DNA from 3 places in the Mesorhizobium sp. WSM1293 genome. Region 3 is predicted to be linked to each of the others. Evidence: predicted binding sites of a transcription regulator. Region 3 holds the regulator's gene; each other region holds the start of a gene.
What was found. Region 3 encodes LexA, which represses DNA repair genes until DNA is damaged. Its sites were predicted from a motif close to TGTTCNNNNTGTGTTCNG; they were not measured.

Region 1 (10,219 bases), on a different contig from region 3:
GATGCGATCGCAGGGCGCTTCGGCGATGCCGAAATGCTCGCCGTCCACCCTCGCCCAGACGCCGCGGCAATCCGCATCGTTGTGCGGGCAGCGCTCGGGACACGGGGAAAGCTTGCCATCCGCCCGCCCCTGATGCTGCACGCGCAATCAGGCAACGGCCCTGACGAGCGCAGCGAAATGATTACCAACGGCCTCGCCTCGCTGTTCGGAGATTGAGCTATTCTGCCTGGCCACATTGCCGTTGGCCGGGAAATCCCTACATGCCTGCAACCTATCGACCGGAGACCGCGCCCTCGTGAAACGCCTTATCAACCGCCTGCTGCCGAAATCCTGGCGCTCCACCGTCGTCACCATTCCGGTCATCCGGCTGCACGGCACCATCATGGCAGGCGGTGGCCAGTTCCGGCCGAGCCTGTCGCTGGCCTCCACCGCTGGCCTCATTGAGAAGGCGTTTTCCTACGACGCCCCGGCAGTCGCCATCTCGATCAATTCGCCCGGCGGCTCGCCGGTGCAGTCGCGGCTGATCTTCAAGCGCATCCGTGACCTGGCCACGGAAAAGAACAGAAAGGTGCTGGTCTTCGTCGAAGACGTGGCGGCGTCGGGTGGCTACATGATCGCGGTTGCCGGTGATGAGATCTTCGCCGACCCATCCTCCATCGTCGGGTCGATCGGCGTGGTCTCGGCTTCGTTCGGCTTCCCGGAACTGATGAAGAAGATCGGCATCGAGCGACGCGTCCACACCGCCGGCCAGAACAAGGCGGTGCTCGACCCGTTCAAGCCCGAGAAAAAGGAAGATGTCGAGCGGCTGAAGGCGCTGCAGCTCGAGGTGCACGGCACGTTCATCGACCTCGTCAAGGAGCGGCGCGGCGCGAAACTGAAAGACGACCCGGACCTGTTCACCGGCCTGTTCTGGACCGGCATCAAGGGCCTTGAACTCGGCCTGGTCGATGCGCTCGGCGACATGCGTACGGTGCTCAAGACCCGTTTCGGGGCGAAAACCCAGCTCAGGCTGATCACGACACCGCGCGGTTTCCTCAGCCGCTTCGGCCTGTTTGGCTCAAGCAAGGGCTTTTCAGCGCCCGAGATCGCAGGCGCTGCCGCCAGCGGCCTGATCGATGCGGCGGAAGAGCGCGCATTGTGGTCTCGCTTCGAGCTTTGAAAACCCGGCAAAAGCGTCTAGCATGAGAGCTTAACCGACCCGACCGGCCACCTTCGCCGGCCCAGCGTGGGAGGAGTTTTGGTATGCCGCAGATCATTTTCTTCACCGTCGTTGGCGTCGCCGCCTATTTCGGCTACCGCACCTTCATCCGCGAAGCCGAACGCGTGACCGCCAAGGTGCGGCGTACCGAAAAGCAGACGGCCAACGGCGCGATGGGCACTTTGGTCAAGGATCCGAAGACCGGCGAGTACCGGCTGGCCAAGGACTGAGCACCATTTCGCAGACCATTGTGGACACCGACATCGGGTCGCGTAGCTGGCACGCGCACGCCAAGATCAATCTTGCGCTGCATGTCACCGGCAGGCGCCCTGACGGCTATCATCGGATCGAAAGCCTGGCGGTGTTCACGCGGTTTGGCGACAGGATCGCAATCGCGCCCGCCGACATCGATGAATTTACCGTGTCCGGCCGCTACGCCCCGGCCGTTCCTCTCGACGCCAGCAATCTGGTGCCTAGGGCGCGCGATGCCCTGCGACAGGCGGTCGGGCACGAGAGAACACCGCCGGTCGCTATCCGGCTGGAAAAGAACCTGCCGGTCGCCTCCGGCGTCGGCGGCGGTTCGAGCGACGCGGCGACCGTGCTGCGCGGGCTGGTGGAGACATGGGGCCTGGATATCGACGGCGCAGAGCTGGCGCGGATCGGCATTTCGCTCGGCGCCGATGTGCCGATGTGCCTGGCGGCAAAGCCGCTGGTCGCGCGCGGCATCGGAGATGAACTGTCGATGGTGCCGGATTTTTCGGCGCTTGGCCTGGTGCTGGTCAATCCGGGCACCCCGGTCTCGACGGCGGACGTCTTTGCGGCGCTTTCCCGGCGCGACAATGAGGCCTTGCCGCCGCTGCCGCGCAGCATCGATTTTCATAGCCTGCGCAACTGGCTGGAGATCACCCGCAACGATCTCGAGCCCGCCGCGCTGGCGATGCAGCCGGCTATCGGCAGGGCGCTTTCCTGGCTGAACAAGGCCGGATCCGGTTTTTCACGGATGTCCGGGTCCGGCGCCACCTGCTTCGGCCTGTTCGAGACCGGCAATGTCGCCAAGCGCGCCGCCGCCGAAATCCGCGGCCGCCAGCCCGACTGGTTCGTCGCGGCGACGCGCAGCATCGCATCGGAGGTATCGGATGGCCAGAATTGACGAGAGCCGCTCCTTCATTCCCGTGCGCATCGCGGTGCTGACGATTTCAGATACGCGCAGCCTCGCCGACGACAAATCCGGCCAGACGCTGGCCGACCGCATCACCGAGGCCGGCCATATGCTGGCGGCCCGCGATATCGTCACCGACGATCGGGAAAAAATCCGCGACACGGTTCTGGCGTGGTCGCGGGACAAGAATATCGATGTCGTCATCACCACCGGCGGCACCGGTTTCACCGGCCGTGACGTGACGCCGGACGCACTGGAGCCGATCTTCGAAAAGCGCATGGATGGCTTTTCGGAAGTGTTCCACCGGATCTCCTACGACAAGATCGGCACCTCGACGATCCAGAGCCGGGCGACCGGCGGCGTCGTCAACGCCACCTTCGTCTTCGTGCTGCCGGGTTCGCCAGGCGCCTGCAAGGACGCGTGGGACGGCATCCTGAAGGCACAGCTCGACTACCGGCATATGCCGTGCAACTTCGTCGAGATCATGCCGCGCCTGGACGAGCATTTGCGGCGCGGCAAATCAGCTCCGTAAAGCCGAGGCAAGCGTCGCTCTCAGCGGATGACCGGCTCGCCATGAAACCGCCGGCGCGACGGCGGCGACACGCCGAAGCCGACTTCCATCATCAGTCGGGGCGTGCGTGCCGGCACGGTGCCCATATGGAAGCCAAAAGGGTCCTCGACGAAACCGAGACCGGCCTCGCCGGTCAGCGTCACCGGGCTCTGCTCGCCATAGACATCCAGCACCTGTTGCGCGGGGTGGCCAACCAGAAGCGTGAGCTGGTGCTTGAGGCTGCGGCGCTTGTGGCTGCCCCTGACATAGACATGCGGACCGGTGTCGGCGTCGACCGGCTTGAGGTAGAAGAAGAATTTCAGCATGCGCCAATCATCGAGGTCGAAATGATACTTGCCGAGCGAGGCGAGGTTCTTGTCGGCGTCCGAAGCGGCACCGGTTGGAAAACTCCACCAGACGCGCGTCGTGATCAGTTTTGCCTGGCCGCCGAGATAGTGCGCGGCAATATCCAGAAGCAGCGGATCGCGCTGGATGGCAAGCGCCGCCGGGCAGTCGAGGATGCGCTCGAAAAAATGCCCGCTGAGCAGCGAGCGGCCAAGGCGTTTCTCGGCCTCGGCATGTTCCCCCGGCATGAATTCGAGACGGCGGTCGAAATTGCCGAAGCAAGGCGTGCGCCCGGCGAAGTCGGCGATCTCTTCATGGATATCAGGCGGCAGGACCAAGCCTGAGAACAGCCCGTCGGAGCGCAACGCATCGACGACCGCTCCCCGTTCGACACCGGCAAACATCGTATCCCCGGCATTGGCGACCGGGCGGGCGCGTTTTGCGCCCAGCCAATGCATGCGGCGTCCAGGCATTGTGCGCGCCAGCACGAACATCGGCAGCCAGGCGGGGTTTTCGCGCAGGTCCTTGAGATAGGTCGGAATGCGCACCGCGATGCGTCGCAACAGACTGCCGTCGCGTGCAATAGCCTCGAGACTGGCCGCGCCGGATGTGTCGGGGGTTGAAAGCTTCATTGGGTCCTCGGCTATGAGAGCACCACCGATGCCGCATCGGTGCTCGCCACTCGGCATGTCCCAAACCCAATTCCCGCTTGAACGGAAGCTAACCCCGCGTCAGATTTTGTGCAATGCACAATGGCCTGAGCAGCTGCAAAAAATCATGTCGAGGAGCGGCGTTCCTGCTTGGCGGGCGCCATCCAGATCTCGGCGTCGAGCCGCTTCGTTGCGAGGCCGCGGGCGATGGCCTCAGCACTGCCGGCACTCTTGGCCGCGGCCGCCGCCTGACGCTTGCTGATCAGCAATCCGTCGGCCAGGGCGCGGTTTCCCGAAAAGACCCGTGCCAGGAATGGCGTGCGGCTGGCCCGCGTGCGCGAAAATCGTGCGGCCATGGTCTGCCTGGCCGTATGCGCGACAACCTCATCGATCCAGCCCTCCACCAACCGCGCGCCCGGTTCCAGGAGCAGCAACCAATCCCCCTTTGCCTGGCGGATGCCGGCAGCGACACCGCCGGTCACGTACTGACAGCCGGCATGCTCGGCCACACGATGCGTCTGGTCGGTGGAGCCTGTGTCGCAGACGATAACTTCACGCACCACGCCTTCGACCGCGCCGCCAATCAGCGAGGCGAGCGTGCGGGCGAGGCCCTCCTCGTCATTGCGGGTTTCGATGAGAACACTGAGCATCCTTAGCCGAATAGCGGAAAGCGCCGCACAGCGCCAGTTTTGCATCGCACATAGAAAGTTCTTGCTTTGTTCTCGTCGATGAAATAGGAATAATTTCATGAACAGAGCGATTCGACACAACACGAACAGTCCCTGGGAGCGGGCGAAAATGGAACAGATCGTGCGCGCCGACATTGCAGCTTTCGGAGCAGGAAGAGCCGAGATGGCCAATGCGATGGTCGAGCAGAGCGGCATGCGTGTCCGCCCGGACCGCAACCGCGGCAGGTCGGCCGGCATCAACCCGTCCGGCCGATTCGAGCCAGTCAGCCGGCACGTGTTCGACGATGGCTGGAATTCGCTGGAAGAACTGCCCCCCTTCAAGACCGAAGTGCAGGTCGAGAAGCCGCGCACCATCATCACCCGCAACGAATCGCCCGACATTTCCTTCGACCGTTCCATCAACCCTTATCGCGGCTGCGAGCATGGCTGCGTCTATTGCTTTGCCCGCCCGACGCACGCGTTCATGGGCCTGTCGCCGGGTCTGGATTTCGAATCGAAGCTGTTCGCCAAACCTGATGCGGCGCGCTTGCTCGACAAGGAGCTTTCGAAGGACAGCTATCAGCCGCGCACCATCGCCATCGGCACCAACACCGACCCCTACCAGCCGATCGAGAAGCAATACCGGATCATGCGCGAAATCCTCGAAGTGCTGGAAGCGCGCGGCCATCCGGTCGGCATCGTGACAAAGTCCGCCCTGGTGACGCGCGATATCGATATCCTGTCGCGCATGGCCGAACGAGGGCTCGCCAAGGTGGCGCTGTCGGTGACGACGCTCGACCGCATGCTGGCGCGCACCATGGAGCCGCGCGCGTCGACGCCGACCAAGCGGCTGGAAGCGATCCGGCAGCTTTCGGATGCCGGCATTCCGGCGTCGGTCATGGTGGCTCCGATCATTCCGGGCCTGACCGATCCGGAGATGGAACGCATCCTCGATTCGGCACGTGCGGCCGGCGCGCGCGAGGCGGGTTATGTGATCCTGCGGCTGCCGCTGGAGGTCAGCCCGATCTTCAAGGACTGGCTGCTGCGCCATTATCCCGACCGTTACCGCCATGTGATGTCGCTTGTCCGCTCCATGCGTGACGGCAAGGACTACGATTCGGAATGGGGCAAGCGCATGAAGGGCGCCGGTCCCTATGCCTGGCAGATCGGCCGGCGCTTCGAGATCACAGCCAAGCGGCTTGGTCTCAATGCCGAACGGCGCACGCTGCGGACCGATCAGTTCGTTGCCGCCGGGAAAGACCAGGTGCAACTGACGCTGCTTTGAAGAGACAATTCGTCGCGATGGTTTGATCCGTCGCGCACCAAGAATCCCGTCCGGCCTGCCCCGGCCTGCAGACGGTGCCCTCCCGGTCCGGCGCCCCACCCGACCCGGAGGGACTTGCGGAGAATCGGAGCCGATGCGAACCTCGCCGCAACATGGCTCGCGCGCGTTCTGATTCTCCGCCTCTCTTTGAGATCATCGAGAAGCCCGACTTCTCCTTCGAGACGAAGGCGATGGCGGAGGGCCTGTGGCCGGTCGCCGGGATGGACGAGGCAGGCCGCGGCCCCCTGGCCGGGCCGGTGGTCGCCGCAGCGGTGGTGCTCGATCCCGCCAACATTCCCGACGGCCTCGACGATTCCAAACGCCTCAGCCATTTGCAGCGTGAGGCCCTGTTCCTGCGCATTCTCGGCTCCGCACAGGCGGTCTCGATGGCCTCCATCAGCGCCGAGGGCATCGACGGCAGCAACATCCTCAAGGCAAGCCTGGAAGCCATGCGGCGCGCGCTGGTAGGGCTGTCGGTCCGGCCGAAGCTTGCGCTTGCCGATGGACGCGACGTGCCGCCGGGACTGCCTTGTGAAGGGCGCGCGCTGATCAAGGGCGACCAGCGTTCGCAGTCGATCGCCGCCGCCTCGATCGTCGCCAAGGTGATGCGCGATCGCATGATGTGCGGCTGCGGCAACCATCACGACCGCTACGGGTTCGAAGTCCATATGGGCTACGCCACGGTTCGCCATCGCACCGCGATCGAAGCGCATGGCCCGGTGGCGCGGCTGCACCGCGTGTCGTTTGCGCCATTCCGGCTGGGTGGGGCCGAGGTGGACGTGGTGGAAGAAGAGAGCTTCGCCGGGCTGGATTGAGCGACGACGACAAGCCACTCTCCCCCTTGTGGGGGAGATGTCCGGTAGGACAGAGGGGGGCGCTGTCCCGCCGGCTTCTCAATCGATTGCAGTTATGCCCTCAGGCTTGTCCCGATAGACCGTAGGACAACAAAGGTTAGCGTTCGTTCACGCCCCCCTCTGCCCTGCCGGGCATCTCCCCCACGAGAGGGGAGATCGGCAGCTTCAGCGCCGCAACAAAAAAGCCGCCGGGTTGCCCGGGCGGCTTTCGATGACTGGCTAGACGAACCGCCTAATTCAGCTTCGACTTCACGTCCGCGAGCGAAGCCTTGAACAGATCTGCACCGGCCTTGGCGTCGATCTTGCCGGCAAGCAGCGCGCGTGCTGCCTCGACGGCGATGTCGACGGCGCTGGCGCGCACTTCGCTGATGGCATCACGCTCGGCCTGACCGATCTTCTGTTCGGCAAGCGCGGTGCGCCTGACGACATAGTCCTCGGTCTTCTTATGCGCGTCGGCGGCAAGCATGTCGGCTTCGCGCTTGGCGGCAGCGACGATGTCGGCGGCCTCCTGCTCGGCTTCCTTGCGCTTGCGCTGGTACTGGCCGAGCAGCTGCTGGGCCTCCTCGCGCAGCCGGCGCGCTTCGTCCAGTTCATTGCTGATCCTGGCGGCACGGGCGTCGAGCGCCTTGGCGATCATGCCAGGCACCTTGATGTAGACGGCAACGCCGAGGAAGATGATCAGGGCTATCGTGGCCCAGAGCGTCGCGAGAGATGTGTAATCCATGATGCGCTCCTCACCGGGCCACGGATTTGACCGCGGCCGCGATCTCGGCCTTGCTGGCCTTGCCGCCAACCAGAGCCTCGACGATCGCCGAAGCGGTGTCCTCGGCGATGCTGCCGACTTCCTTCATGGCATTGGCCTTGATGGAAGAAATGCGGGCTTCGGCTTCGCCAAGCTTCGCGTCGAGCGCGGCCTCGATCTTCTTGCGAGCGGTGTCGGCCTCGGCCTTGGCAGCGTCGTTGGCCTGCTGGCCGATCGCGTTGGCCTTGGTCTTGGCTTCCGCCAGTTCCTGCTCGTAGGCAGCAACGGCGGCGTCGGCCTCGCCCTTCAACTTGGCCGCCTGGTCGAGGTCCTGCGTGATGCGATCGTTGCGGACATCGATGATGCCGCCGACGCGCGGCATCACCACCCGCTTCAGGAAGAGATAGAACAGCCCGAAGGTGATCGCCAGCCACAGAAGCTGCGACGGGAACGTCGCCGGATCGAATGGCGGAAACGTGCCATGCGCTTCAGCAGGCACGCTGGTGCCGGAATGCGTGTCGCCTTCCGTCGCAGCGTGGCTGGTATCGGCTGATGGCGCGGACTCTTGCGCAAAGGCAGATGTCACGAACATGGACTATCCCCGAAATTCAGGCCCGCCGCTTGCGCGGCCGGCCTGTCCAATCTTCCCGAGTGCTCAGCCGAACAGGGCCAGAAGCGCGATGAGAAGCGAGAAGATGCCCAGAGCTTCGGTCACGGCAAAGCCGAAGATCAGACGGCCGAACTGGCCATCGGCGGCCGACGGGTTGCGCAGTGCGCCCGCCAGGTAGCTGCCGAAGATGTTGCCGAGGCCAATGCCCGCGCCACCCATGCCCAGGCAAGCGATGCCGGCGCCGATGTACTTTGCTGCTTCTGCGTCCATTTGTTCAACTCCTTTGGATCTAAAATTCCGTTGCGATTCCATCCGGCGCCAATGTTGGAAATCTTTGGGCCGGAAACTTTTGGACCTAGTGCCCTGGATGCAGGGCGTCGTTGAGATACATGCAGGTCAACACGGCAAAGACGTAGGCCTGCAGGAAGGCGACCAGCAGTTCCAGTGCCGTCAGCGCCACCGCCATCGCCAGAGGCAGGATCGAGCCGGCGACGCCAACCGCGCCGAGCGCGCTCAGGCTGACGACGAAGCCGGAGAACACCTTCAGCGTGATGTGGCCGGCGAGCATGTTGGCGAACAGACGAACCGAGAGGCTGACCGGGCGCGACACGAAGGAGATCACTTCGATCAGCACCACGAGAGGCAGCAGGAAGACCGGCACGCCGTGCGGCACGAACAGTTTCAGGAAGCCAAGACCATGCTTCATGAAGCCGTAGACGACCACGGTTGCGATCACCAGCACGGCAAGGCCGAAGGTGACGATGATGTGGCTGGTGACGGTGAAGAAATAGGGGAACAGGCCAAGCAGATTGGCGACGAGCACGAACATGAACAGCGAGAACACGAGAGGGAAGAACTTCATGCCCTGCGTGCCGGCGGCGTCGCGCAACATGTTGCCGACAAACTCGTACGCCATCTCGGAGACCGACTGAAGCCGCCCGGGAACCAGGCTGCGGCTCGACGTCGTGAGAAACAGGAATCCAGCCGCGACGATCACGGTTGCGACCATGAACAGCGCCGAATTGGTGAAAGACAGGTCATAGCCGCCGATGTCGATCGGAATCAGCTTGTTGATATGGAACTGGTGGATCGGATCGACCTTGTCAGCTGCCACGTTCAAACCCCGTCAATGCCGCGTACGGCCTCGTTACCATTACCGCACATGGTGCGCGGTCATTTCTTGTCGTCTTGGCCACGGCGCGATTTATCGCCCTGTCCAAATTCTGCCACGACGCCGGCGGAACGCATCACATTGAGCACTCCGGCGCCAAAACCAAGCAGCAGAAACACGATCAGACCCCATGGCGATGTCCCCGCCAAACGGTCGATGACCCAGCCGATGCCGGCACCCACCACCACCCCGGCGATAAACTCGCTGGAGAGTTTGAGCGCCTGACCATAACCGGCCACACTGCCCGCTTTCGCGTCGTCTTTCCCCTCGAGCCGGCCCGGCCGCCTTGTCGCAAGCGAAGCTTCAAGGTCACGGCGGCGGCGCTCAAGATCGTCGTCGCGGATGTCGGGTTCATGCTGATTGCCGCGGCCGGTTTCTCCGGTTCCGTCTGGCCCATTCTTGTCGGCCATCGCAACCCCCCTGCCCGGTCAGACCGTCACCGTCCGTCCGCTTCTAAAGTCGCCGGCAACATAGTTAGAGGGTTTGCGCCCGTCAAGCCACGGGCGGAAGTTCATTGCCATGTATTTTAGGCAATGAAATCAATGAATTACAAAGGTGCGACATCGTGCCCGCCAGGATGACGAGGATGCATGGCGCGAATCCCCCGCGCAATGGCTCTTTGATCGGCTGCGCGCCACATCAAGGATCAGCGGCTGCTCCGCACTCAGCTCCAGCCGCCGCCATAGGTCCGATAGAAGATATGCAGGCCGATCTTGGTCATCTTCTGCATCGTGCGCGCCCAGCCGGGATGGACATATTGGGCATAGTAGTGGGTCGACGATCCGACTTCCGGAATGAAGATCTTGCCGGCGGTGACGGCCATGGCGATCTCCTGGGCGGTCTTGTAGGCGGCTGGGCTATCGATGCGCTTCTTCCTGCCGTCGCAGGCGAAGGAGAACTGGCAACGGTTGAACCAGCTGTCGTTCTGGTAGACGACGCCGCAGATCG
Region 2 (10,219 bases), on a different contig from region 3:
ACACGGCTGCCGTCGCCTTCAAACGCCTGTCCTGCTCGTCGAGATGTTTGCGCGCGGCTTCGCCCGTCAATGCCTCGATGCGGCGCACGCCGGCGGCGACCGCGCTGTCCGATACGACACGCACGAGGCCGATATCGCCGGTCGCCCGGACATGGGTGCCACCGCAGAGCTCGACCGAATAGGGCCGGTTCGCCTTGGCGCCGTGCAGGCCGGTGCCCATCGACACGACGCGCACTTCGTCGCCGTACTTTTCGCCAAACAGCGCCATGGCGCCCTCGGCGATGGCATCGTCGACCGACATCAGGCGCGTGGTCACCGGGCCGTTCTGGACGACGATCTCGTTGGCCATGCGCTCGACCTCTTCGAGGTCTTCGGCCGAAATCGGCTTGTTGTGCGAGATGTCAAAGCGCAGGCGCTCGGGCGCGACCAGCGAGCCCTTCTGTGCGACATGGCTGCCCAGCACTTCGCGCAGCGCCTCATGGATCAGATGCGTCGCGGAATGGTTGGCGCGCAGCCTCGAGCGCCTTGCATGATCGACCTTCAGCTCGACAGCCGCGCCCGTCTTGACGGTGCCGCTGGCCACCTTGCCGATATGCACGAACAGCCCGTCGGCCTTCTTCTGCGTATCCGAAACCTCGATCGAGAACCCCTCGCCGGAGATGACGCCGGTGTCGCCCATCTGGCCGCCGGACTCGGCATAGAACGGCGTCTGGTTGACGACGATCGCCACCGCGTCGCCCTTGCCGGCGCCGTCGACAGCCTTGCCGTCCCGGACAAGCGCCTGGATGATGCCTTCCGCAGCTTCAGTCTCATAGCCGAGGAACTCGGTGGCGCCGGCCTTCTCGCGCACCGAGAACCAGATGGTCTCGGTGGCGGCGTCGCCGGACCCGGCCCAATGCTTGCGCGCCTCGGCCTTCTGCTGCTCCATCGCGTTGGTGAAGCCGGCAATATCGACCGAGATGCTGCGCTGGCGCAGTGCGTCCTGCGTCAGGTCGAGCGGGAAGCCATAGGTGTCGTAGAGCTTGAAGGCCGTCTCGCCATCCAGCATGTCGCCGGCATGCAGCGTTTCGGTCGCCTCGGAAAGCAGGCCGAGGCCGCGCACCAGCGTCTTGCGAAACCTGGTCTCCTCGAGCTTCAGCGTCTCAGTGATCAATTGTTCGCCGCGCAGCAGTTCCGGATAGGCCTGGCCCATTTCGCGCACCAGCGCCGGCACCAGCTTCCACATCAGCGGTTCGTTGGCACCGAGCAGCTGTGCATGGCGCATGGCGCGGCGCATGATGCGGCGCAGGACGTAGCCCCTGCCTTCGTTCGAGGGCAGCACGCCATCGGCGACCAGGAAGGAGGACGAGCGCAGATGATCGGCAATGACCCGGTAGGAGGCGACCGTCTCCTTGTCGGGACCATGCCCGATCGCGGACGAGGCCGCGTCGATCAGGTGACGGAACAGATCGGTCTCGAAGACGCTTTCCACCCCTTGCAGGATGGACGCCATGCGCTCCAGGCCCATGCCGGTGTCGATCGAGGGGCGCGGCAGGTCGATGCGCTCCTCCTTCGTCACCTGTTCATACTGCATGAACACCAGGTTCCAGAATTCCAGGAAACGGTCGCCATCTTCCTCCGGGCTGCCGGGAGGGCCGCCCCAGATGTGCTCGCCGCGGTCGATGAAGATCTCCGAGCACGGCCCGCAGGGTCCGGTGTCGCCCATCGCCCAGAAATTGTCCGAGGTCGCGATGCGAATGATGCGGTCGTCGGAAAAACCGGCGATCTTCTTCCAGAAGCCGGCCGCCTCGTCATCCGTGTGATAGACGGTGACCAGCAGCTTGTCCTTGCTCAGCCCGAATTCCCTGGTGATCAGGTTCCAGGCAAGCTCGATGGCGCGCTCCTTGAAATAGTCGCCGAAGGAGAAGTTGCCGAGCATCTCGAAGAAGGTCAGATGACGCGCGGTGTAGCCGACATTGTCGAGATCGTTGTGCTTGCCGCCGGCGCGAACGCTCTTCTGGGCGGTCGAGGCGCGCGAATAGGGCCGCTTCTCCAGGCCGGTGAAGACGTTCTTGAACTGTACCATGCCGGCGTTGGTGAACATCAGCGTCGGGTCGTTGCGCGGCACCAGCGGACTCGACGCGACGATCTCGTGACCCTCCTTGCGGAAGTAGTCGAGAAATGTCGACCGGATTTCGTTCACGCCACTCATGAATGCTGCCTTTTCGGAAGGGCCGCCGGCAAACCGGCGGAAATGGGCTCTGCGTTTTAGAAGATTAGGACTTGGCCTTTTAGCCGCCGCGCTTCACCCTGTCCAGAAACACGGAATTGGTCCAATCCACGGCCTTTGCCGGCCGTTCGAACCGGCCTGTTTTCGCCGCCGAAACGCAAAACCGCCGGCACTGGGCCGGCGGTTTCAAAACGCATTAACGCGGAACTCGATTACTTAAGCCCGAGATAATAGAATGCGATTATGGCCGAACTCCGGCCGACCTCGCGAGTTGTCACATCGCGCCGGATTCCTCCTCGAACCCGTCGTCGCCACCTTCGGAGCCGCCATTCTCAAGGAACTTTTCGGCGATCAGCCCGGCATTCTGTCGGAGCGCCAGCTCGATCTCGCGTGCGGTGTCGGGATTGTCGCGCAGGAACAGTTTGGCATTCTCGCGGCCTTGGCCGAGACGCTGCGAATTGTAGGAGAACCAGGCGCCCGACTTCTCGACCACGCCGGCCTTGACGCCGAGATCGACCAGTTCGCCGGTCTTGGACACGCCTTCACCATACATGATGTCGAACTCGACCACCTTGAAGGGCGGCGCCAGCTTGTTCTTGACCACCTTGACGCGGGTCTGGTTGCCGACGACTTCGTCGCGGTCCTTGACCGAGCCGATGCGGCGGATGTCGAGGCGCACCGATGCGTAGAATTTCAGCGCGTTGCCGCCGGTCGTCGTCTCGGGCGAACCGAACATGACGCCGATCTTCATGCGGATCTGGTTGATGAAGATGACCATGGTGTTGGAGCGCGAGATCGAGGCGGTCAGCTTGCGCAGCGCCTGGCTCATCAGGCGGGCCTGCAGGCCGGGCAGCGAATCACCCATCTCGCCTTCGATTTCGGCACGTGGCGTCAGCGCCGCGACCGAATCGACCACCAGCACGTCGATGGCGCCGGAGCGCACCAGCGTGTCGCAGATTTCCAGCGCCTGCTCACCAGTGTCGGGCTGCGAAATCAGCAGGTTTTCGAGATCGACGCCAAGCTTGCGGGCATAGACCGGGTCAAGCGCGTGCTCGGCATCGACGAAAGCGCAGATGCCGCCCTTCTTCTGGGCTTCGGCCACGGTGTGCAGGGCCAGCGTCGTCTTGCCCGAGCTTTCCGGCCCGTAGATCTCGATGATGCGGCCGCGCGGCAGGCCACCGACGCCAAGCGCGATGTCGAGGCCAAGCGAGCCGGTCGGCACCGTTTCGATCTCGACGACCTGCTCGTTGGCGCCGAGCCGCATGATCGAGCCCTTGCCGAAAGCCCGCTCGATCTGCGACAGCGCCGCATCCAGAGCCTTTGATTTGTCCACTGCCTTGTCCTCTACCAGCCGCAAAGAATTCTGAGCCATGATACATCACCCCTTGGTCGTCAATGAAGGCCGGACAATCCGTAATCCCTGCCTATTTGTACCTTTTTTGTTCTCATTTGGCAAGAGGGGTCAAATATCTGAAAAACAAGCAATATCCGGATTTGTTCTTTTTTTGTCCAAGGATTCGATCAGGGATGCACCGCACGTTGGGCCAGACGGCCGGTTGTTTCGATCTGCCGAATCGCCGCCTTGCATGCGAAGCTCGGTCGCACAGCCTAGCGCTTGTGCGGCTGGAATAACAAAGGTCATATCGCCGGCATGCTGAAATCCGCGAAAATACTGGCCGTAGGCGGTGCCCATATCGACCGGCGGGGCCAGGTGTCCGGCGCTTACGTGCCCGCCGCCTCCAATCCGGGCACAATGCGCGAGGATGTCGGCGGCGGCGTCTTCAACGCCTTGCGCAGTGCCGTGCGGCGCGGCGTCTCCGCGTCGCTGATGTCGGTTCGCGGCGGCGATCCCGCTGCCGACACCGTTTCGCGAGCCATTGCCGGGGCAGGCATTACCGACCTGTCGGCGGTCTTCCTCGACCGCACGACGCCGAGCTACACGGCACTGATCGACAGCGAGGGCGAGCTGATCGTCGGCTTTGCCGACATGGCGCTCTATGATTTGGCGTTTCCCAAGCAGATCAGGCGCTCCAAGGTGCGGGAGGTGATCGCCGCCGCCGACGCGATCCTGTGCGACGCCAATCTGCCCTCTTCGGCGCTGGAACGGCTGGTCGCGCTCGCTGCGGGCAAGCCGGTTTTCGCGATTGCCATTTCGCCGGCCAAGGTGGTGCGGTTGCTACCGGTGCTGAAGGAGCTTTCGCTGGTCTTCATGAACCGGCGCGAGGCCATGGCGCTGGCCGGCGTCGCCGCGAATGCCACGAAGCGCGAGGTCGTCGACGGGTTGCGATGCAGCGGCCTCGTCAGCGGCGTGGTGACGGCAGGCGGCGGGCCCATGCTGGGCTTCGATGAAGCCGGCGCCTTCTCTATCCTGCCGCCGCCACCAAGAAAGGTCGCCGACGTCACCGGCGCCGGCGATGCGCTGGCGGGCGCAACGGTCGCTGCCTTGCTGCGCGGACTGCCGCTGCGGGCAGCTCTGCGCGAAGGCATTGCCGGGGCGACGCTTGCCATCGAAAGCGCCGCCGCCGTTCCGGAGTTCACCGCGGCGAGCTTCGCGGAAGCGTTGGCTCTTGTGCCGGATGCCAGGGAAGTGGCATGAGACCGGCGAATTCATAGTGCCGCGATGTTGCCGAGCGTCCGACGGACGCGCCGCATTCCGGATAGGAGACCTTGATGACCCCTGAGACCGCCCGCCCCTTCATCGACATCCACGCGCCGGTGGCGCAGGCCCTGGCCGACGGCCGGCCGGTGGTGGCGCTGGAAAGCACCATCATCACCCATGGCATGCCCTACCCCGACAATGGCGCCATGGCGGCTGATGTCGAAAAGATCATCAGCGATGGCGGCGCCGTGCCGGCGACGATCGCCGTGGTTGGCGGCCGCATCAAGATCGGGCTTTCGGACGGCGAGCGCGAATCGCTGGCGATGACGGGCGACGCCATGAAACTGTCGCGCGCCGATCTCGGTTTTGCCGTGGCGCAAGGGCGCACCGGCGGCACCACGGTCGCCGCCACGATGATCGCGGCGCATATGGTCGGCATAAAAGTGTTCGCCACCGGCGGTATCGGCGGCGTGCACAAGGGCGCCGAAAAGAGCTTTGACATTTCCGCCGATCTCGACGAGCTGGCGCGCACCCCGGTGATTGTCGTCTCGGCCGGCGCCAAGGCCATCCTCGACATCGAAAAGACGCTGGAAGTGCTGGAGACGCGCGGCGTGCCGGTGATCGGCCATGGCTGCGAGACGATGCCGGCCTTCTGGTCCAGGCAATCGCCGTTCCGCGCGCCGCTGACCTTGCACGAGCCGGAAGAGATCGCGCATTTCTACCAGACGCGGGCGGCACTAGGGCTCGCCGGCGGCATGCTGATTGCCAATCCTGTGCCGGAAAACCAGGAAATCCCGGCTGAAGAGATGACGGGCTATATCGAGGCCGCGCAGAAGGCCGCCGAAGCGCTCAACGTGACCGGCAAGGCGGTGACGCCGTTCCTGCTGGGAAAAATCCTCGAACTGACCGGCGGCAGGAGCCTCAAGACCAACATCGCGCTGGTGGAAAACAATGCACGGCTGGCGGCGAGGATAGCCAGGGCATTGTAGGGCACGGCCTCCAAGGTCGGCGGGACAGAGGGGGGTGCTGTCCCTCCGCTGTGCCAAGAAGGCTGGCATCACTTCCCCGCCCGCCGCCCCGCCTCATAGGCCCGCCGTGCCCAGACCGTCATCTCGTCGGGATCATCGAAAGCGCTGTCGGGAACGCTCCAGTAGGGCATGGCGACCAGCTTGCCGTGGCGCGAGCCGGTATAGGTCCATTGCGTGCAGCCGGCGGCCTCGAACTCGGGCGCGCTTTGCTCGTCGGCTTTCAACAGCAATTCGCCACGCAGCACGATGGCGACGATGACGCCGTCGAAATAGATGCCCTTGCCGCCGAACAGTTTGCGGATGCTGACAGGGCCGAGACCCTCGAACAGTTCGGCGATGCGTTCATTGTCCATGCCGCGATCATGTCACCGGCATCTGGCCTTGTCATCGCCGCAACCAAAATCATGCTGACAGGTTGAGAGAGGTATCGGAGTTTTCCCGCCATGCCGCTTCTGCTGAAAGGGTCCTGTCGCTGCAATGCCGTGCGTTTCGAGGTGGAAAGCCACACGCCGGCGCCGTTCATGCTGTGCTACTGCTCCATCTGCCGCAAGCAGCAAGGCGGCGGCGGCTTCGCCATCAATCTCGGTGCCGACAACGAGACACTGAACATCAGGGGCAAGCGCAGCCTCGGCGTCTTTCGGGCGGAGATCGAGGACGACGAGCATCCGCATTGCGAAATCTCAACCGGCGAGCGCAATTTCTGCAAGAAATGCGGCTCAGCCCTTTGGCTCTACGATCCGACATGGCCGGAACTGGTGCACCCCTTCGCCTCAGCGATCGACAGCGATTTACCCATTCCGCCGAGCCGAGTGCACCTGATGCTGAAATACAAAGCGAACTGGGTGGAACCGGTGGTTGGCAAGCACGACAAGGTCTTCGACGTCTATCCCGAGGAATCGATCGCCGATTGGCACAAGCGGACGGGCATGTGGGTGGAGTGAGTTTCTTCGCCCCGTTTACGGGGAGGTGAGGAGTGATCCGCGCACCGAACGAAAAGCCAATTGCTTGGATTTTCTAACGACGTACGCCGGCAGGCTGGGCGGAGCTAACTCTGGAGAGGCTGGCGCTGCCCCTCATCCGTCACTTCGTGACACTTTCTCCGCGTAAACGGGGCGAAGGAAAAAATCAGGCCGAAGCGCGTGCCTCTGCCAGTGCCTTCAGGTCGGCCGGCTTCAGTTCGACGGATTCGCCGCAGCCGCAGGCCGAGCTCTGGTTCGGGTTGTGGAAAGTGAAGCCGGTGCGCAGCGTCGTCTGCTCGAAATCCATCTCGGTGCCGAACAGGAATAGCGCAGCCTCGGGCGCGACATAGACATGCGCGCCGTCGCGCTCGATATGGTCGTCCTTGGTGTTGGGCTCGGTCACCAGATCGACCGTATATTCCATGCCGGCGCAGCCGCCCTTCTTGATGCCGAGGCGGATGCCATGCGCGTTGTCGCGGGTGGCGACGATCTCGCGCACCCGGTCGGCGGCCTTTTCGGTCATGGTGATGACGGCGAAGCGTCCCATTCTTTTTCCTTCCATTCCATGCAGGTTCAAGGCCTGCCGAATGATTCCTCACCTAAAATGGTGAAGTTTTATCCATGGCGCAAGTGCACCAGCCTCTGTCGGGCTAGTACCAACCCACCGCCACCTGCGCCTCTTCCGACATGCGGTCGGCCGACCAGGGCGGGTCGAAGGTCATGTTGACCTCGACGCCGGACACGCCTTCGACGGCGCCGACGGCATTTTCGACCCAGCCGGGCATTTCGCCGGCAACAGGGCAGCCGGGAGCGGTCAGCGTCATGTCGATCTTGACCGAGCGATTGTCCTCGATGTCGATCTTGTAGATGAGGCCGAGCTCGTAGATATCGGCCGGGATTTCCGGATCGTAGACCGTCTTCAGCGCCGATACGATGTCGTCGGTCAACCGCGCCAGTTCGTCGGCTGGGATGGCCGATCCCGAAACCAGCGCATTGGGCGCGGTTTCCGGAGTGGTCTCGGCAGCGATGCTTGCATCATCCATGGTCGTCACCCAAAAAAATCGTCATCCGAAGAATTTGCGCGCTTTTTCAAGCGCCTCGGCCAAAGCGTCGACTTCGGCCCTGGTATTATACATGCCGAACGATGCCCTGCATGTGGAGGTTACGCCGAAACGTTTCAACAGCGGCTGGGCGCAATGGGTGCCCGCGCGGACTGCAACGCCCTGCCTGTCTATCACCATCGACACGTCGTGCGCATGAATGCCTTGCAGTTCGAACGAGATGATGGCTCCCTTGCCGGGCGCATCGCCGAAGATGCGCAGCGAATTGATGGCGCGCAGCCGCTCATGCGCATAGTTCTTAAGGTCTTCCTCATGCGCGGCGATGCGCTCGCGGCCGATCGTTTCCATATAGTCGAGCGCGGCACCCAGTCCGATCGCCTGCACGATCGGCGGCGTGCCGGCTTCGAAACGATGCGGCGGCTCGTTGTAGGTGACGATGTCTTCCGTCACCTCCTCGATCATCTCGCCACCGCCCATGAAGGGGCGCATGCCCTGGAGAATGTCCTTCTTGCCGTAGAGCACGCCGATGCCCGAAGGGCCATAAACCTTGTGCCCGGTGAAGACGAAGAAGTCGCAGTCGAGATCCTGCACATCGATCGGCATATGCACGGCGCTCTGGCTGCCGTCGACGAGGACGGGAATTCCACGCGCATGCGCGATGCGCACGATTTCCTTGATCGGCGTCACCGTGCCCAGCGCATTCGACATCTGCGTGACGGCGACCAGTTTGGTGCGGTCGGTCAGCCGTTTTTCGAATTCCTCGATGTGGAAGACGCCGAGATCGTCGACCGGCACCCAGACCAGCTTGGCGCCCTGCCGCTCGCGGATGAAATGCCAGGGAACGATGTTGGAGTGGTGCTCCATGATCGACAGCACGATCTCGTCGCCCTCGCCGATGTTGGGCATGCCATAGCCATAGGCCACGGTGTTGATGGCCGAGGTCGTGTTCGAGGTGAAGATGATGTTGTCGGTGCTTGGCGCGTTGAGGAAACGGCGTACCGTTTCGCGCGCCTTTTCGTAGGCGTCGGTCGCGGCATTGGACAGGAAATGCAGGCCACGATGGACGTTGGCATATTCCTGGCTGTAGGCGTGCTGGACAGCGTCGAGCACCACCTGCGGCTTCTGTGCCGAGGCGCCATTGTCGAGATAGACCAGCTTCTTGCCATAGACTTCCCGCGACAGGATCGGGAAATCGCGGCGGATCGCTTCGACGTCGTAGAAATCTCCGATCTTGCCCGGTGCGTTCATCAGGTCACCCGTGTGCCACGAACCAGCCGTCGAGCCGCGCTTCCAGCGCTTCGACGATCGCCTCGTCGTCCAGTTCCTCGATCACCTCGGCGACAAAGGCCTTCACGAGCAAGCCCCGCGCGCTTTTCTCGTCGACGCCGCGCGCCATCAGGTAGAACAGATGATCGTGGTCGATCTCGGTGACCGTCGCGCCATGGCCGCAAATCACGTCGTCGGCGAAGATTTCAAGCTCCGGCTTGGTCGAGAACTCGCCGTCGTCCGACAGCAACAGCGTGTTGCATGCCATCTTGGCGTTGGTCTTCTGCGCATATTGATGGACGTTGATGCGGCCCTGAAACACGCCGCGCGCCTTGCCCGTCACCACGTTGCGGATGATCTCCGTCGAGGTCGTGTGCGGCACGGCGTGGTCGAGAACCATGGTCACGTCGGTGTGGGTGTCGCCGGCCAAGAGGTTGATGCCGCGCAGCTTGAAATCGGCGCCTTCGCCAGTCGTCCTGACCATGATCTCCTGGCGCACGAGCTTGCCGCCGGCGTTCATGACGAACAGCGTCAGCTTGGCATTCTTGCCGATATGGGCCTTGAACTGCGCCAGATGCGTCGCCGTTTCCGGCTGTTCCTGGACAATCAGCCACGTCACCTCGGCGCCTTCGCCGAGCACGAGCTGGCTGACCGAGCTGCCCAGGGCAGCGCCGTCACCTGTCTGCCGTTCGACGATGACGGCCTTGGCGCCGGCGCCGACACGAACGGCCAGGCGCACATGGGTCTGGCCGCCGGCCTGCAGGTTCTGCAGCTCGACCGGCTTTTCGAGTTCCACGCCATCGGCGATGTCGACAAAATATCCGTCGGCGACGAAAGCCGTGTTCAGCGCGCCGATGGCGTCGTCGCTGCCATAGGGGTCGAGCCCAGGTGCTGCGCTGCCGTCGACCAGCTTTTCCGACAGGCGCTGGAAAGAGACGCCTTCAAGAACCGGCGCTTTGGCGTCGGACTTGCCGTTCAGGATCGACACCACGGTGGAACCGTCGACGATCGGCGCAATGACTTTGGCCAAGGCGGCCGGGTCGAAGTCCGGCACGGTATTCAGCAACCGGCGCAGGTCGGTATAGTGCCAGGATTCG
Region 3 (10,219 bases):
AGTGCTCGACAGGCTGGTCGAGATTTCGAACGGGTAAAACGTGTCTGACATTCTTCGCAAGATCGAGGCCTACAAGCGCGACGAGATCGCGGCGGCAAAGGCACGTGTGCCGCTGGCCGAAATCAAGGCGCGAGCCAAGGACGCCGACGCACCGCGCGGCTTTCTTGCCGCGCTCGAAGCAAAGCGCAAATCCGGCGCCTTTGCGCTGATTGCCGAGATCAAGAAGGCAAGCCCGTCCAAGGGGCTGATCCGCGCCGATTTCGATCCGCCGGCGCTGGCGCAGGCCTATGCCAAGGGTGGCGCTGCCTGTCTTTCGGTGCTGACCGACGCACCGTCCTTCCAGGGCGCGCCGGAATTTCTCACCCGGGCGCGAGCCGCCGTCGCGCTGCCGGCGCTGCGCAAGGATTTCCTGTTCGATCCCTATCAGGTCTACGAAGCCCGCGCCTGGGGCGCGGATGCCATCCTGATCATCATGGCCAGCGTCGACGACGCCCTGGCGAGCGAGCTTGAGGCAACGGCATTCGAACTCGGCATGGATGCGCTGATCGAGGTGCATGATGAGGCCGAGACGCTGCGCGCGCTAAAACTGTCGTCGCGGCTGATCGGCATCAACAACCGCAATCTGAGAACATTTGAAACCAGCCTTAAAACGTCGGAGCGGCTGGCACCCATGGTGCCGGGCGGCCGCCTGCTGGTCAGCGAGAGCGGTATTTTCACCCATGACGACTGCCTCAGGCTGCAAAAGAGCGACATCGGCACTTTTCTTGTCGGCGAGAGCCTGATGCGGCAACAGGACGTCACCACCGCGACGCGCTTGCTTCTGACAGGCAAGGCTTTGGCCGAGGCTATCTGACGATGGTATCAGGCCTGACCCATCTCGGCGCGCAGGGCGAGGCCAACATGGTCGATGTCGGCGACAAGGAAGAAACAACGCGCACGGCGATCGCCGAAGGCTTTGTCGCGATGCAGCCCGAGACGCTGAAGATGATCCTCGCCGGCAACGCCAAGAAGGGCGACGTGCTCGGCACCGCGCGCATCGCCGGCATCATGGCGGCGAAGAAGACGCATGATCTGATCCCGCTCTGCCATCCGCTGCTGCTGACCAAAGTTTCCGTCGACATCGAGCCCGACCATGCATTGCCGGGCCTGAAGGTCACCGCGCTGGCGCGCGTCACCGGCAAGACGGGCGTCGAGATGGAAGCGCTGACGGCCGCTTCGGTAGCCTGCCTGACCATCTACGACATGGCCAAAGCAGTAGACCGCGCCATGGTCATCACCGGCATCCGCCTGGTCGAAAAGACCGGCGGCAAGTCGGGTGACTACAAGGCGAGCTCCTGATGGCGCTGGTTCCTATCGCGGAGGCGCTTGAACGCCTGCTCGATGGTGCGGCACCTCTAGCCGGCGAAAGCGTTCCTCTGTTCGAGGCGGTGGATCGTGTTCTGGCGGAACCGGTCGTGGCACTCCGTACCCAGCCACCTTTCAACGCTTCCGCCATGGATGGCTATGCCGCTCGAGCCGCCGACGTGGCGTCGGTACCATCCAGGCTGTCGGTGATCGGCATGGCGCCGGCCGGACGTGGTTTTGCCGGTAGGATCGGCAAGGCACAAGCGGTGCGCATCTTCACCGGCGCGCCGTTGCCCGAAGGCGCCGACACCATCGTCATCCAGGAGAATGTCCGCGACCTCGGCGGCGGCGAAATCGAAGTGACCGAGCCGACGGCGCAATGGCGCAATATCCGTCGCATCGGGCTCGATTTTTCAACAGGCGACATGCTGCTCGAAAGAGGCCGTTTGCTCGACCCGGCGGCACTGTCGCTGGCAGCATCGGCCAACCATCCCCGGGTCAACGTGGTGAAACGACCGCTGGTCGCCATCATCGCCACCGGCGATGAATTGCTGCCGCCGGGCAGTGATCTCGGCCCGGACCAGATCATCTCGTCCAATGCCTATGGCGTCGCTGCCGCCGCACACTCGGTCGGCGCCCGCGCGCTCGATCTCGGCATTGCCGCCGATCGCAAGGAGGCCATCGCCGAACTGGTGCAAAAAGCGGTCGCGGCCGGTGCGGATGTCATCGTGACGCTTGGTGGCGCCTCGGTCGGCGATCACGACCTGATCCACGATGTGCTGACCGGCGAAGGCATGACGCTCGGCTTCTGGAAGATCGCCATGCGCCCCGGCAAGCCGCTGATGTTCGGCCGCCTCGGCGATATCAGGTGCATCGGCCTGCCCGGCAACCCGGTGGCAAGCCTGGTCTGCTCGCAACTGTTCCTGAAGCCGCTGCTGGCGCGGCTCGGCGGCCGCAACCATCGCCAGGACATTCGCCCAGCGCGACTGGGTACCGCAATGCCGGCCAATGATTTGCGCCAGGACTATGTCCGAGCCGTGGTCAGGGAAGATGACGGCGCGCTGGTGGCGACGCCGTTCGGCATTCAGGATTCCTCGATGCTGAGAATGCTGGCCGACGCCAACGGGCTGATCGTGCGGGCGCCGTTTGCCCCTGCAGCAGCCGCGGGCGAGGCTTGCAGCGTTTTGATGCTGCGCTGAGGAATTCCAGGCAAGCCGTTCATAACAGACGAGAAAGTGATCTCGGCTCTAGCTGGAGATCAAGCTCTGCGTCAGCGGATGCGCCGGATCGGTAAGGCCGTCGACAATGTCGTAGTGATGCCGGTCGGGCTCGACCACGGTGCTGGTGGTGGCGCCAAGGCCGGTCCAGATGTTGGCAAGCAACGCATTCTGGCGCAGGAACTCGGCGCGCTCACCGCCGCCGGCCCAGCAGGTGATGCGGGCGCCATCCATCGGGCGCAGCAGGGCTGGGCTTTCAGCCAGCGCCTCCTCTTCGTCGATTGCCAGGTCCTTGTTCATGCCGGTGCGCATGAGCGGACGCAAATCGTGTAGACCTGAAATCGAAACGACATGGCGTATGCGCCGCGCCACATCCGGCGCCAAAGGCGTGGTTGTCGTCACCATCCGGGTGGCGAGATGGCCGCCGGCCGAATGTCCGGTCAGCATCAGCGGTCCGTCAACCATTGCCGCTGCCTTGCCAATCGCCGCCCCGACCTCCCGGACGATGCCTGCGATGCGTATGTCCGGGCACAGCGTGTAGGAGGGCATCGCAACGGCGAAGCCGCTGCCGACCGCGCCCTTGGCGAGATGCGACCACAAGCTCTTGTCGGTCTCCAGCCAGTAACCGCCATGGATGATCACCACCAGTCCTTTGGGCGCGGCCTTGGGAAGGAAAAGATCGAGCCGATTGCGCGACCCGTCGCCATAGGCGATGTCGAGCCGTGCCCGGCTCTCTGCCGAGAGCGCATCGCGGAATGCTGCCGCTGGCTCCGCCCAGGCGGCTGGCCAACGGTCGCTGCCGGCGATGTTCGCACCGTTGGCATAGGCATCATCCCAATCGACGATGTGACGTTCGAACATCTGCGCCCTCCCCCAAAACGGCATCGCTTCTCCGCCAGCAATGGCCAACGCCACGACATGCGTCAATGCTCCAGGGCAAAAACACTTTAGGCTTGAAACAAATTTCGACTGGTGCGATCCTGCCCGCACGAACAGCCGACAATGGGAGGTCTGCTGTGCTGCCCTCACCTGCAGATGTTCACCCTTTCGGCGCGCATCTCCGAGCAGGCGTGATGGGCAGCACGAAGCCTCCTCAGAGCAGGACCTTAGGATCCACCACATCCAGCCAAGGCGCATTGCGCACTGGCCAGGCAGCAGACGGGAGAGCGGCGACATGCTTGGGCCTTCAGCGCATATCGACACGTTCTCGCGCGATCACCTGCCGCCGCCGGAGCAATGGCCCGATATACTGCTCGATGGCTTCGACTATCCCGAACGCCTCAACGCCGGTGTCGAACTTACCGACCGGCTGGTCGAGAAGGGCCTCGGCGACCGCACAGCCCTGATCGGCAATGGCCGCCGCCGCACCTACAAGGAACTGTCGGACTGGACGAACAGGCTCGCCCACGCGCTGGTCGAGAATTATGGCGTCGAGCCCGGCAACCGGGTGCTGATCCGCTCGGCCAACAACCCCGCCATGGTCGCCTGCTGGCTGGCTGCCACCAAGGTCGGCGCCGTGGTCGTCAACACCATGCCTATGCTGCGCGCCGGCGAACTGGCCAAGATCGTCGACAAGGCGGAAATCACCGTCGCGCTCTGCGACACCAGGCTGATGGACGAGATGACCGCCTGCGCCAAGGACAGCACCTTCCTCAAACAGGTCATAGGCTTCGACGGCACCGCCAACCATGATGCCGAGCTCGATCGTGCCGCTCTCGACAAGCCGGTGACATTCACCGCCGTCAACACCGGCCGCGACGATGTCGCGCTGCTCGGCTTCACCTCGGGCACGACAGGCGTGCCGAAGGCGACGATGCATTTCCACCGCGACCTCCTGATCATCGCCGACGCCTATGCCCGCGAAATCCTGGAGGTGACGCCGGACGACATCTTCGTCGGCTCGCCGCCGCTGGCCTTCACTTTCGGCCTTGGCGGGCTCGCTATCTTTCCCCTGCGCTTCGGTGCGGCGGCGACGCTGCTGGAGCAGGCGACGCCACCCAACATGATCCACATCATCGAGACCTACAAAGCCACGATCTCCTTCACCGCGCCGACTGCCTATCGCGCCATGCTGAAGGCCATGGATGAAGGTGCCGACTTGTCGTCGCTGCGCGTTGCCGTTTCAGCCGGCGAAACCTTGCCCGCTCCGGTTTTCGAAGAGTGGACGCAAAAGACCGGCAAGCCGATCCTCGACGGCATCGGCGCCACCGAAATGCTGCATATCTTCATCTCCAACCGCTTTGGCGACATGAAGCCCGCGTCGACCGGCAAGCCGGTCGGCGGCTACGAGGCGCGCATCGTCGACGACGAGATGCGCGAAGTACCGCGCGGCGCGACCGGCAGGCTTGCGGTGCGCGGACCGACCGGCTGCCGCTACATGGCCGATATCAGGCAGAAGGACTACGTGCGCGACGGCTGGAACATCACCGGCGATACCTTCACGCAGGACGAGGACGGCTTCTTCCATTTCGCTGCGCGCTCCGACGATATGATCGTCAGCGCCGGCTACAACATCGCCGGCCCCGAAGTCGAGGCCGCACTTCTGTCACATCCCGACGTCGCCGAATGCGCGGTCATTGGTGCCGAGGACGCCGAGCGCGGCCAGATCGTCGAGGCACATGTCGTGCTGGTGCAGGGCGTGGCGCCTGACGCATTGACCACCAAGCGCCTGCAGGACCATGTCAAGGCGACGATCGCACCCTACAAATACCCGCGATCGGTGAAATTCATTGCTGCTTTGCCCAAGACCCAGACCGGCAAGATCCAGCGCTTCCGGCTGCGCACGGAGAAAGTCAATTGAGCGAGCCCTACGATCCGGCGTCCGAAGGCGCACAGATGTCGTTCAACGAGCGCATGTCGTACAGCGACTATCTGCACCTGGAGAAAGTGCTGGAGGCGCAGACGCCGCTGTCGTCGGCGCATGACGAGATGCTGTTCATCATCCAGCACCAGACCTCGGAACTGTGGATGAAGCTCGCTTTGCACGAGATTGGCGCCGCGATCCGCTCGATCCGCGCCGACCGGCTCGAGCCGAGCTTCAAGATGCTGTCGCGAGTCGCGCGCATCTTCGAGCAGCTGAACAATGCCTGGGATGTGCTGCGAACGATGACGCCCAGCGAATATACCGAGTTTCGCGACGCGCTCGGCCAGTCCTCGGGTTTCCAGTCCTGGCAGTATCGCGCCATCGAGTTCATGGCCGGCAACCGCAACCTGGCCATGCTCGGCCCTCACAAGCATCGGCCTGACCTCAGCGGAAAGCTGGAAGCCATCCTGGCCGAGCCATCGCTCTACGACGAAGCGCTGCTGCTTTTGGCGCGCAACGGATTCGACATCGGTGCCGATGCCAGGCGCACGGACTGGCGTGAGACGCGAACCGAGAATGAAGAGGTCCTGGTCGCCTGGCAGACTATCTACCGCGATCCGCAGCGCTACTGGATGTTCTACGAACTGGCCGAGAAGCTGGTCGACTTCGAGGATTATTTCCGCCGCTGGCGCTTCAACCACGTCACCACGGTGAAGCGCATCATCGGTCTGAAGCGCGGCACCGGCGGCACGTCGGGTGCTTCGTATCTGAAGAAAATGCTCGAGGTCGTGCTGTTTCCGGAGCTGTGGACGGTCCGCACTCGGCTCTGACATCATCGAAATGAGAACAGGCTCACCGAAGGGACGCTCTGTGGCGGAAACCCTTCGCGAACAACCGGGGACTGACCATGAGTGGAATTCCTGATCTCGCCGCAGTCGAAGCGATGGATGCCACGGATCCGCTGCGGGCCATGCGCGACCGTTTCATTCTGCCGGAGGGGGTGATCTATCTCGACGGCAATTCACTGGGGGCAGCATCTCATGCCGTTTTCGGCGAGCTGCAGCAGGCGGCGACGCAGGAATGGGCCCGAGATCTTATCCGAGCCTGGAACACGGCCGGATGGTTCGAGATGCCGATCGAACTCGGCGACCAGCTCGGACGCCTGATAGGAGCCGCGGCCGGCCAGACCGTTGTCTGCGACACGACATCGACCAACATCTACAAGGTGCTGCACGCAGCGATGGAGATGCGGCCCGGCCGGTCAGCCATCGTCGCCGAAGGTGACAGTTTTCCCACCGACCTGTACATCGCCGAAGGCGTGGCCTCGACCCGGGATGGCGTCCTGCTGCGCCTCGCGGGCGTCGACGCGCCGACCATCGAAGATCTGATCGACGAAAACGTCGCGGTGGTGCTGGTCAACCACGTCAATTACAAATCGGGTGAACTGCGCGACATGGCGGCGCTGACGCGCAGGGCTCATACGGCCGGAGCGCTGATCGTCTGGGATCTCTGCCACACCGCCGGCGCCCTGCCCGTCGAGCTCGATCAGGCAAATGCCGATTTCGCTGTCGGCTGCACGTACAAGTACCTCAACGGCGGTCCGGGCGCGCCGGCCTTCATCTATGCCGCGCAGCGCCACCACGGCGATATCAGCCAGCCGCTCAGCGGCTGGTGGGGCCATGCGCGGCCCTTTGCCTTCGAACGGGGTTATGTTGCCGGCACCGGCATCCGCCGTTTTCTGTGCGGTACGCAACCGGTCCTGTCGATGCGGGCGCTCAAAGGCGCGCTTGCCATCTGGAGCGACGTCGACATGGCGGCATTGCGAAAGAAGAGCGTCGCGCAGACAGAACTGTTCATCCAGCTCGTCGAAGCCAAGTGCGGCGCCTACGGTCTCACGCTGGAGACCACCCGCGACGCGACCAGGCGCGGCAGCCAGGTGTCGTTCCTTCACGACCACGGCTATCAAATCATGCGGGCGCTGATCGAGCGCGGGGTGATCGGTGACTTCCGCGCACCGTCGACCATCCGTTTCGGCTTCACGCCGCTCTATGTCAGCTACAAGGATGTGTGGCTGGCGGTTGAGGTTCTGGAAGACATTCTGCGCACGGGTGCATGGAAGGACCAGCGTTTCGCCGTCAAGGAAGCCGTTACCTGACGCACCGATCCCGGCGATCCGCCGTCGCTGCCCTCACTGCCTGGCAAATGACGGAGAGCTGAATTTCCAGCCAAAATGCCCAACTGACGTTGGCGTTTTGGCTCCGTTTCGTTCACGGCAAACGAACGTCCCGAAGGTTGCAATCGCCCCTTGTCGAGGCTGATCGACAGATAACGCCAAGCTTTGGTAGAGGATAAGCCACAGGTCATTAACCATAACAATTTCAATGTGAGCAGGCGCATTGCCGAAGGTGGCGCCCGTCGATCGTAACCCGCTGGCAAGCGCCAAATAATTTCAGCAGCCTTAACAAATTCATTAAACTTTAAACGGTTGCAGAACACAACTGGAACAGATAGTGTTTGTTCTGGGTTTGTTTTTCGATTCTGGTTTCAGGGAACCTGGGGGCCGCCATGCTGACACGCAAGCAACATGAACTGCTGATGTTCATCCATGAACGCCTGAAGGAGAGCGGCATTCCGCCATCCTTCGACGAAATGAAGGAGGCGCTCGACCTTGCCTCCAAATCCGGGATTCATCGGCTGATCACGGCCCTTGAGGAGCGCGGCTTTATCCGCCGGCTGCCCAATCGGGCCCGCGCGCTGGAAGTGCTGCGGCTGCCGGACTCCATCGCGCCAGGCCTCAATGCGGCAAAGAAGTTTTCGCCAAGCGTCATCCAGGGCAGTCTTGGTCAGGGTGGTGCTCTTGGCCGGCAGATCAAGCCGGCGCCTTCGCGGATGCCTTCGCCCGGCAATGACGACGATGCGGTCTCTGCCGTTTCGATCCCGGTCATGGGTCGCATCGCCGCCGGCGTGCCGATCGATGCCATCCAGCATCAGACGCATTCGATTTCGGTGCCGCCGGACATGATCATGGGCGGCGCGCACTATGCGCTGGAGGTCAAGGGCGATTCGATGATCGAGGCCGGCATCTTCGACGGCGACACCGTCATCATCCGTAACGCCGATACGGCCAGCCCCGGCGAGATCATCGTGGCGCTGGTCGATGAAGAGGAAGCGACGCTGAAGCGGTTCCGCCGCAAGGGCGCCTCGATTGCCCTCGAAGCCGCCAATCCAGCCTACGAGACACGGATTTTCGGGCCGGACAGGGTCAAGGTGCAAGGCAAGCTCGTCGGCCTGATCCGTCGCTACTGAGACGGCTGTGGGTTGACCACTGGCTTCTCGGGTTTCTTGAAGGGTGCCAGCCCCCTCGCCTCGCGAGAGTATCTGCGTTGCGTGTGCCAGGGCCGATATGGGCTGTCCACCGCGAAGCTGATCGTCGCCGGCGTGGTCGCCGATTGGCGATCGAAGAAGACCGCGGCACTGCCTTTGCGAGCCAGTTGCCGCTTGGTGATGACGAGAACCAGCGGGTTGTGACAGGCGTCATAGGCGGTGGCATCGTTGACGACGATCAGCTCGGCGAAGCCGCAGGCTTTCCAGGTGTCCTTGCGGTCCTCGACATAGGCAATGATCGCACCGGACATGTGCCTGGCCACGCAAACGCCTGAGGAGCAATAGAACGGCGATCCCGGCGGTAGCTCAACGGCATCCGCGACGTCGAATTGCCCATCGCTGTTGTCGAACACTTCCGGAACGACGATGGTTTCCGATGTCAGCGCGCGTTTCCAGTTGTCGACGGTGAATTCGTTCGGCCGTTGCCGGCTGACGGCAAGCTCACCGCCACCGATCGGCAACGCCACCAGCCGGGCGTCTTCCGAGATCAGCACATCGGGCGTGCGCGTATCCGAGACGGTCAGCAAGCCTGCCAACGCGAATGGCAGAGCCGCGAGCCGCAGCCATGTCGTCGCCATCGTCGCGATGACCAGGGCAATGGCCACCAGCAGGACCGACTGTTGCGAAATCAGCCCGACCCCATCGACAGGCGAACGCTCGGAGATCCAGCCCGATATGGCGATCATCATCGTCAGGCCCTTGCCCATCAGGTAGAGACCTGGCCAATCCAATCCGAAAGGCATCAGCAGCGCGCTGGCGACGGCCAGGAACATGACGACGGTGACGATCGGCATAACCGCGAGATTGGCGAACAGGCTGAGCGGCGACACACGCTGAAAATGCCAGATGGCAAACAGCGTCGTGGCGCTGCCGGCGATGATCGAGGTCATGGCCAGACCGATTGCCGCCAGCAGGAATTTTCGTGTCAGGAACCCGGGCAAGGATCGCTTCGGCGGCGGCGGTCTTGCTTTTCCCGCGCGGTGATCCGCCCAGCCGGCATAGGCGCCGACCAGAGCTGCGGTCGCGGCGAACGACATCTGAAAACTCGGGCCGACCACCTCATGCGGCGACACCACGATGACGGCGATCGCCGAGATCGCCAGATTGCGCATGGTGAGTGCTGCTCGATCGAACAGAACTGCAATCAGCATCACTGCCAGCATGATGAAGCTGCGCTCGGCGGCGACGACGATACCTGAGATGACGAGGTAGGCTGCGATCGAGAACAGTGCGGCGGCAGCGGCATACTTCTTGACCGGGCGACGCGCGGAAAAATCGGGAAACAAGGCGAAGGCGCCGCGCAGCAACCCCATGATGGTGCCGGCGACCAGAGCCATGTGCAGTCCCGAAATGGAGATGATGTGGTAGATGCCGGTACGTCGCATCGCCTCATTGATGTCGTCGGGAATGCCGGCGCGCACGCCGACGATCAGCGCCGCGGCGATCTCGCCTTCGGCGCCGCCGACGCTCG

Region 1: a site for LexA is predicted at 4,609-4,626, ahead of M729_RS0133515 (PA0069 family radical SAM protein). Genes of this name have one in related genera too.
Region 2: a site for LexA is predicted at 3,639-3,656, ahead of recA (recombinase RecA). Genes of this name have one in related genera too.

The regions. Positions count from the first base shown of each region.
Region 1 is NZ_KI911320.1:179,564-189,782, forward strand. Features, by position in the region: gene M729_RS0133480 (methyltransferase) at 1-216, shown strand, start outside; gene M729_RS0133485 (S49 family peptidase) at 296-1,159, shown strand; gene M729_RS0133490 (membrane protein) at 1,243-1,428, shown strand; gene M729_RS0133495 (4-(cytidine 5'-diphospho)-2-C-methyl-D-erythritol kinase) at 1,449-2,348, shown strand; gene moaB (molybdenum cofactor biosynthesis protein B) at 2,335-2,889, shown strand; gene M729_RS0133505 (hypothetical protein) at 2,910-3,884, opposite strand; gene M729_RS0133510 (glycosyltransferase) at 4,028-4,552, opposite strand; gene M729_RS0133515 (PA0069 family radical SAM protein) at 4,701-5,855, shown strand; gene M729_RS0133520 (ribonuclease HII) at 6,008-6,709, shown strand; gene M729_RS0133525 (F0F1 ATP synthase subunit B) at 6,981-7,472, opposite strand; gene M729_RS0133530 (F0F1 ATP synthase subunit B) at 7,483-8,082, opposite strand; gene M729_RS0133535 (F0F1 ATP synthase subunit C) at 8,146-8,370, opposite strand; gene M729_RS0133540 (F0F1 ATP synthase subunit A) at 8,456-9,214, opposite strand; gene M729_RS0133545 (AtpZ/AtpI family protein) at 9,274-9,681, opposite strand; gene M729_RS0133550 (cell wall hydrolase) at 9,936-10,219, opposite strand, start outside.
Region 2 is NZ_AZUV01000013.1:22,424-32,642, forward strand. Features, by position in the region: gene alaS (alanine--tRNA ligase) at 1-2,191, opposite strand, end outside; gene recA (recombinase RecA) at 2,484-3,581, opposite strand; gene M729_RS0117625 (carbohydrate kinase family protein) at 3,861-4,805, shown strand; gene M729_RS0117630 (pseudouridine-5'-phosphate glycosidase) at 4,880-5,797, shown strand; gene M729_RS0117635 (TfoX/Sxy family protein) at 5,866-6,189, opposite strand; gene M729_RS0117640 (GFA family protein) at 6,280-6,777, shown strand; gene sufA (Fe-S cluster assembly scaffold SufA) at 6,962-7,342, opposite strand; gene M729_RS0117650 (SUF system Fe-S cluster assembly protein) at 7,446-7,838, opposite strand; gene M729_RS0117655 (cysteine desulfurase) at 7,860-9,104, opposite strand; gene sufD (Fe-S cluster assembly protein SufD) at 9,109-10,219, opposite strand, start outside.
Region 3 is NZ_AZUV01000008.1:211,917-222,135, reverse strand. Features, by position in the region: gene trpD (anthranilate phosphoribosyltransferase) at 1-37, shown strand, start outside; gene trpC (indole-3-glycerol phosphate synthase TrpC) at 41-853, shown strand; gene moaC (cyclic pyranopterin monophosphate synthase MoaC) at 856-1,338, shown strand; gene glp (gephyrin-like molybdotransferase Glp) at 1,338-2,543, shown strand; gene M729_RS0110905 (alpha/beta hydrolase) at 2,592-3,422, opposite strand; gene M729_RS0110900 (AMP-binding protein) at 3,736-5,361, shown strand; gene kynA (tryptophan 2,3-dioxygenase) at 5,358-6,194, shown strand; gene kynU (kynureninase) at 6,272-7,519, shown strand; gene lexA (transcriptional repressor LexA) at 7,930-8,670, shown strand; gene M729_RS0110880 (ComEC/Rec2 family competence protein) at 8,664-10,219, opposite strand, start outside.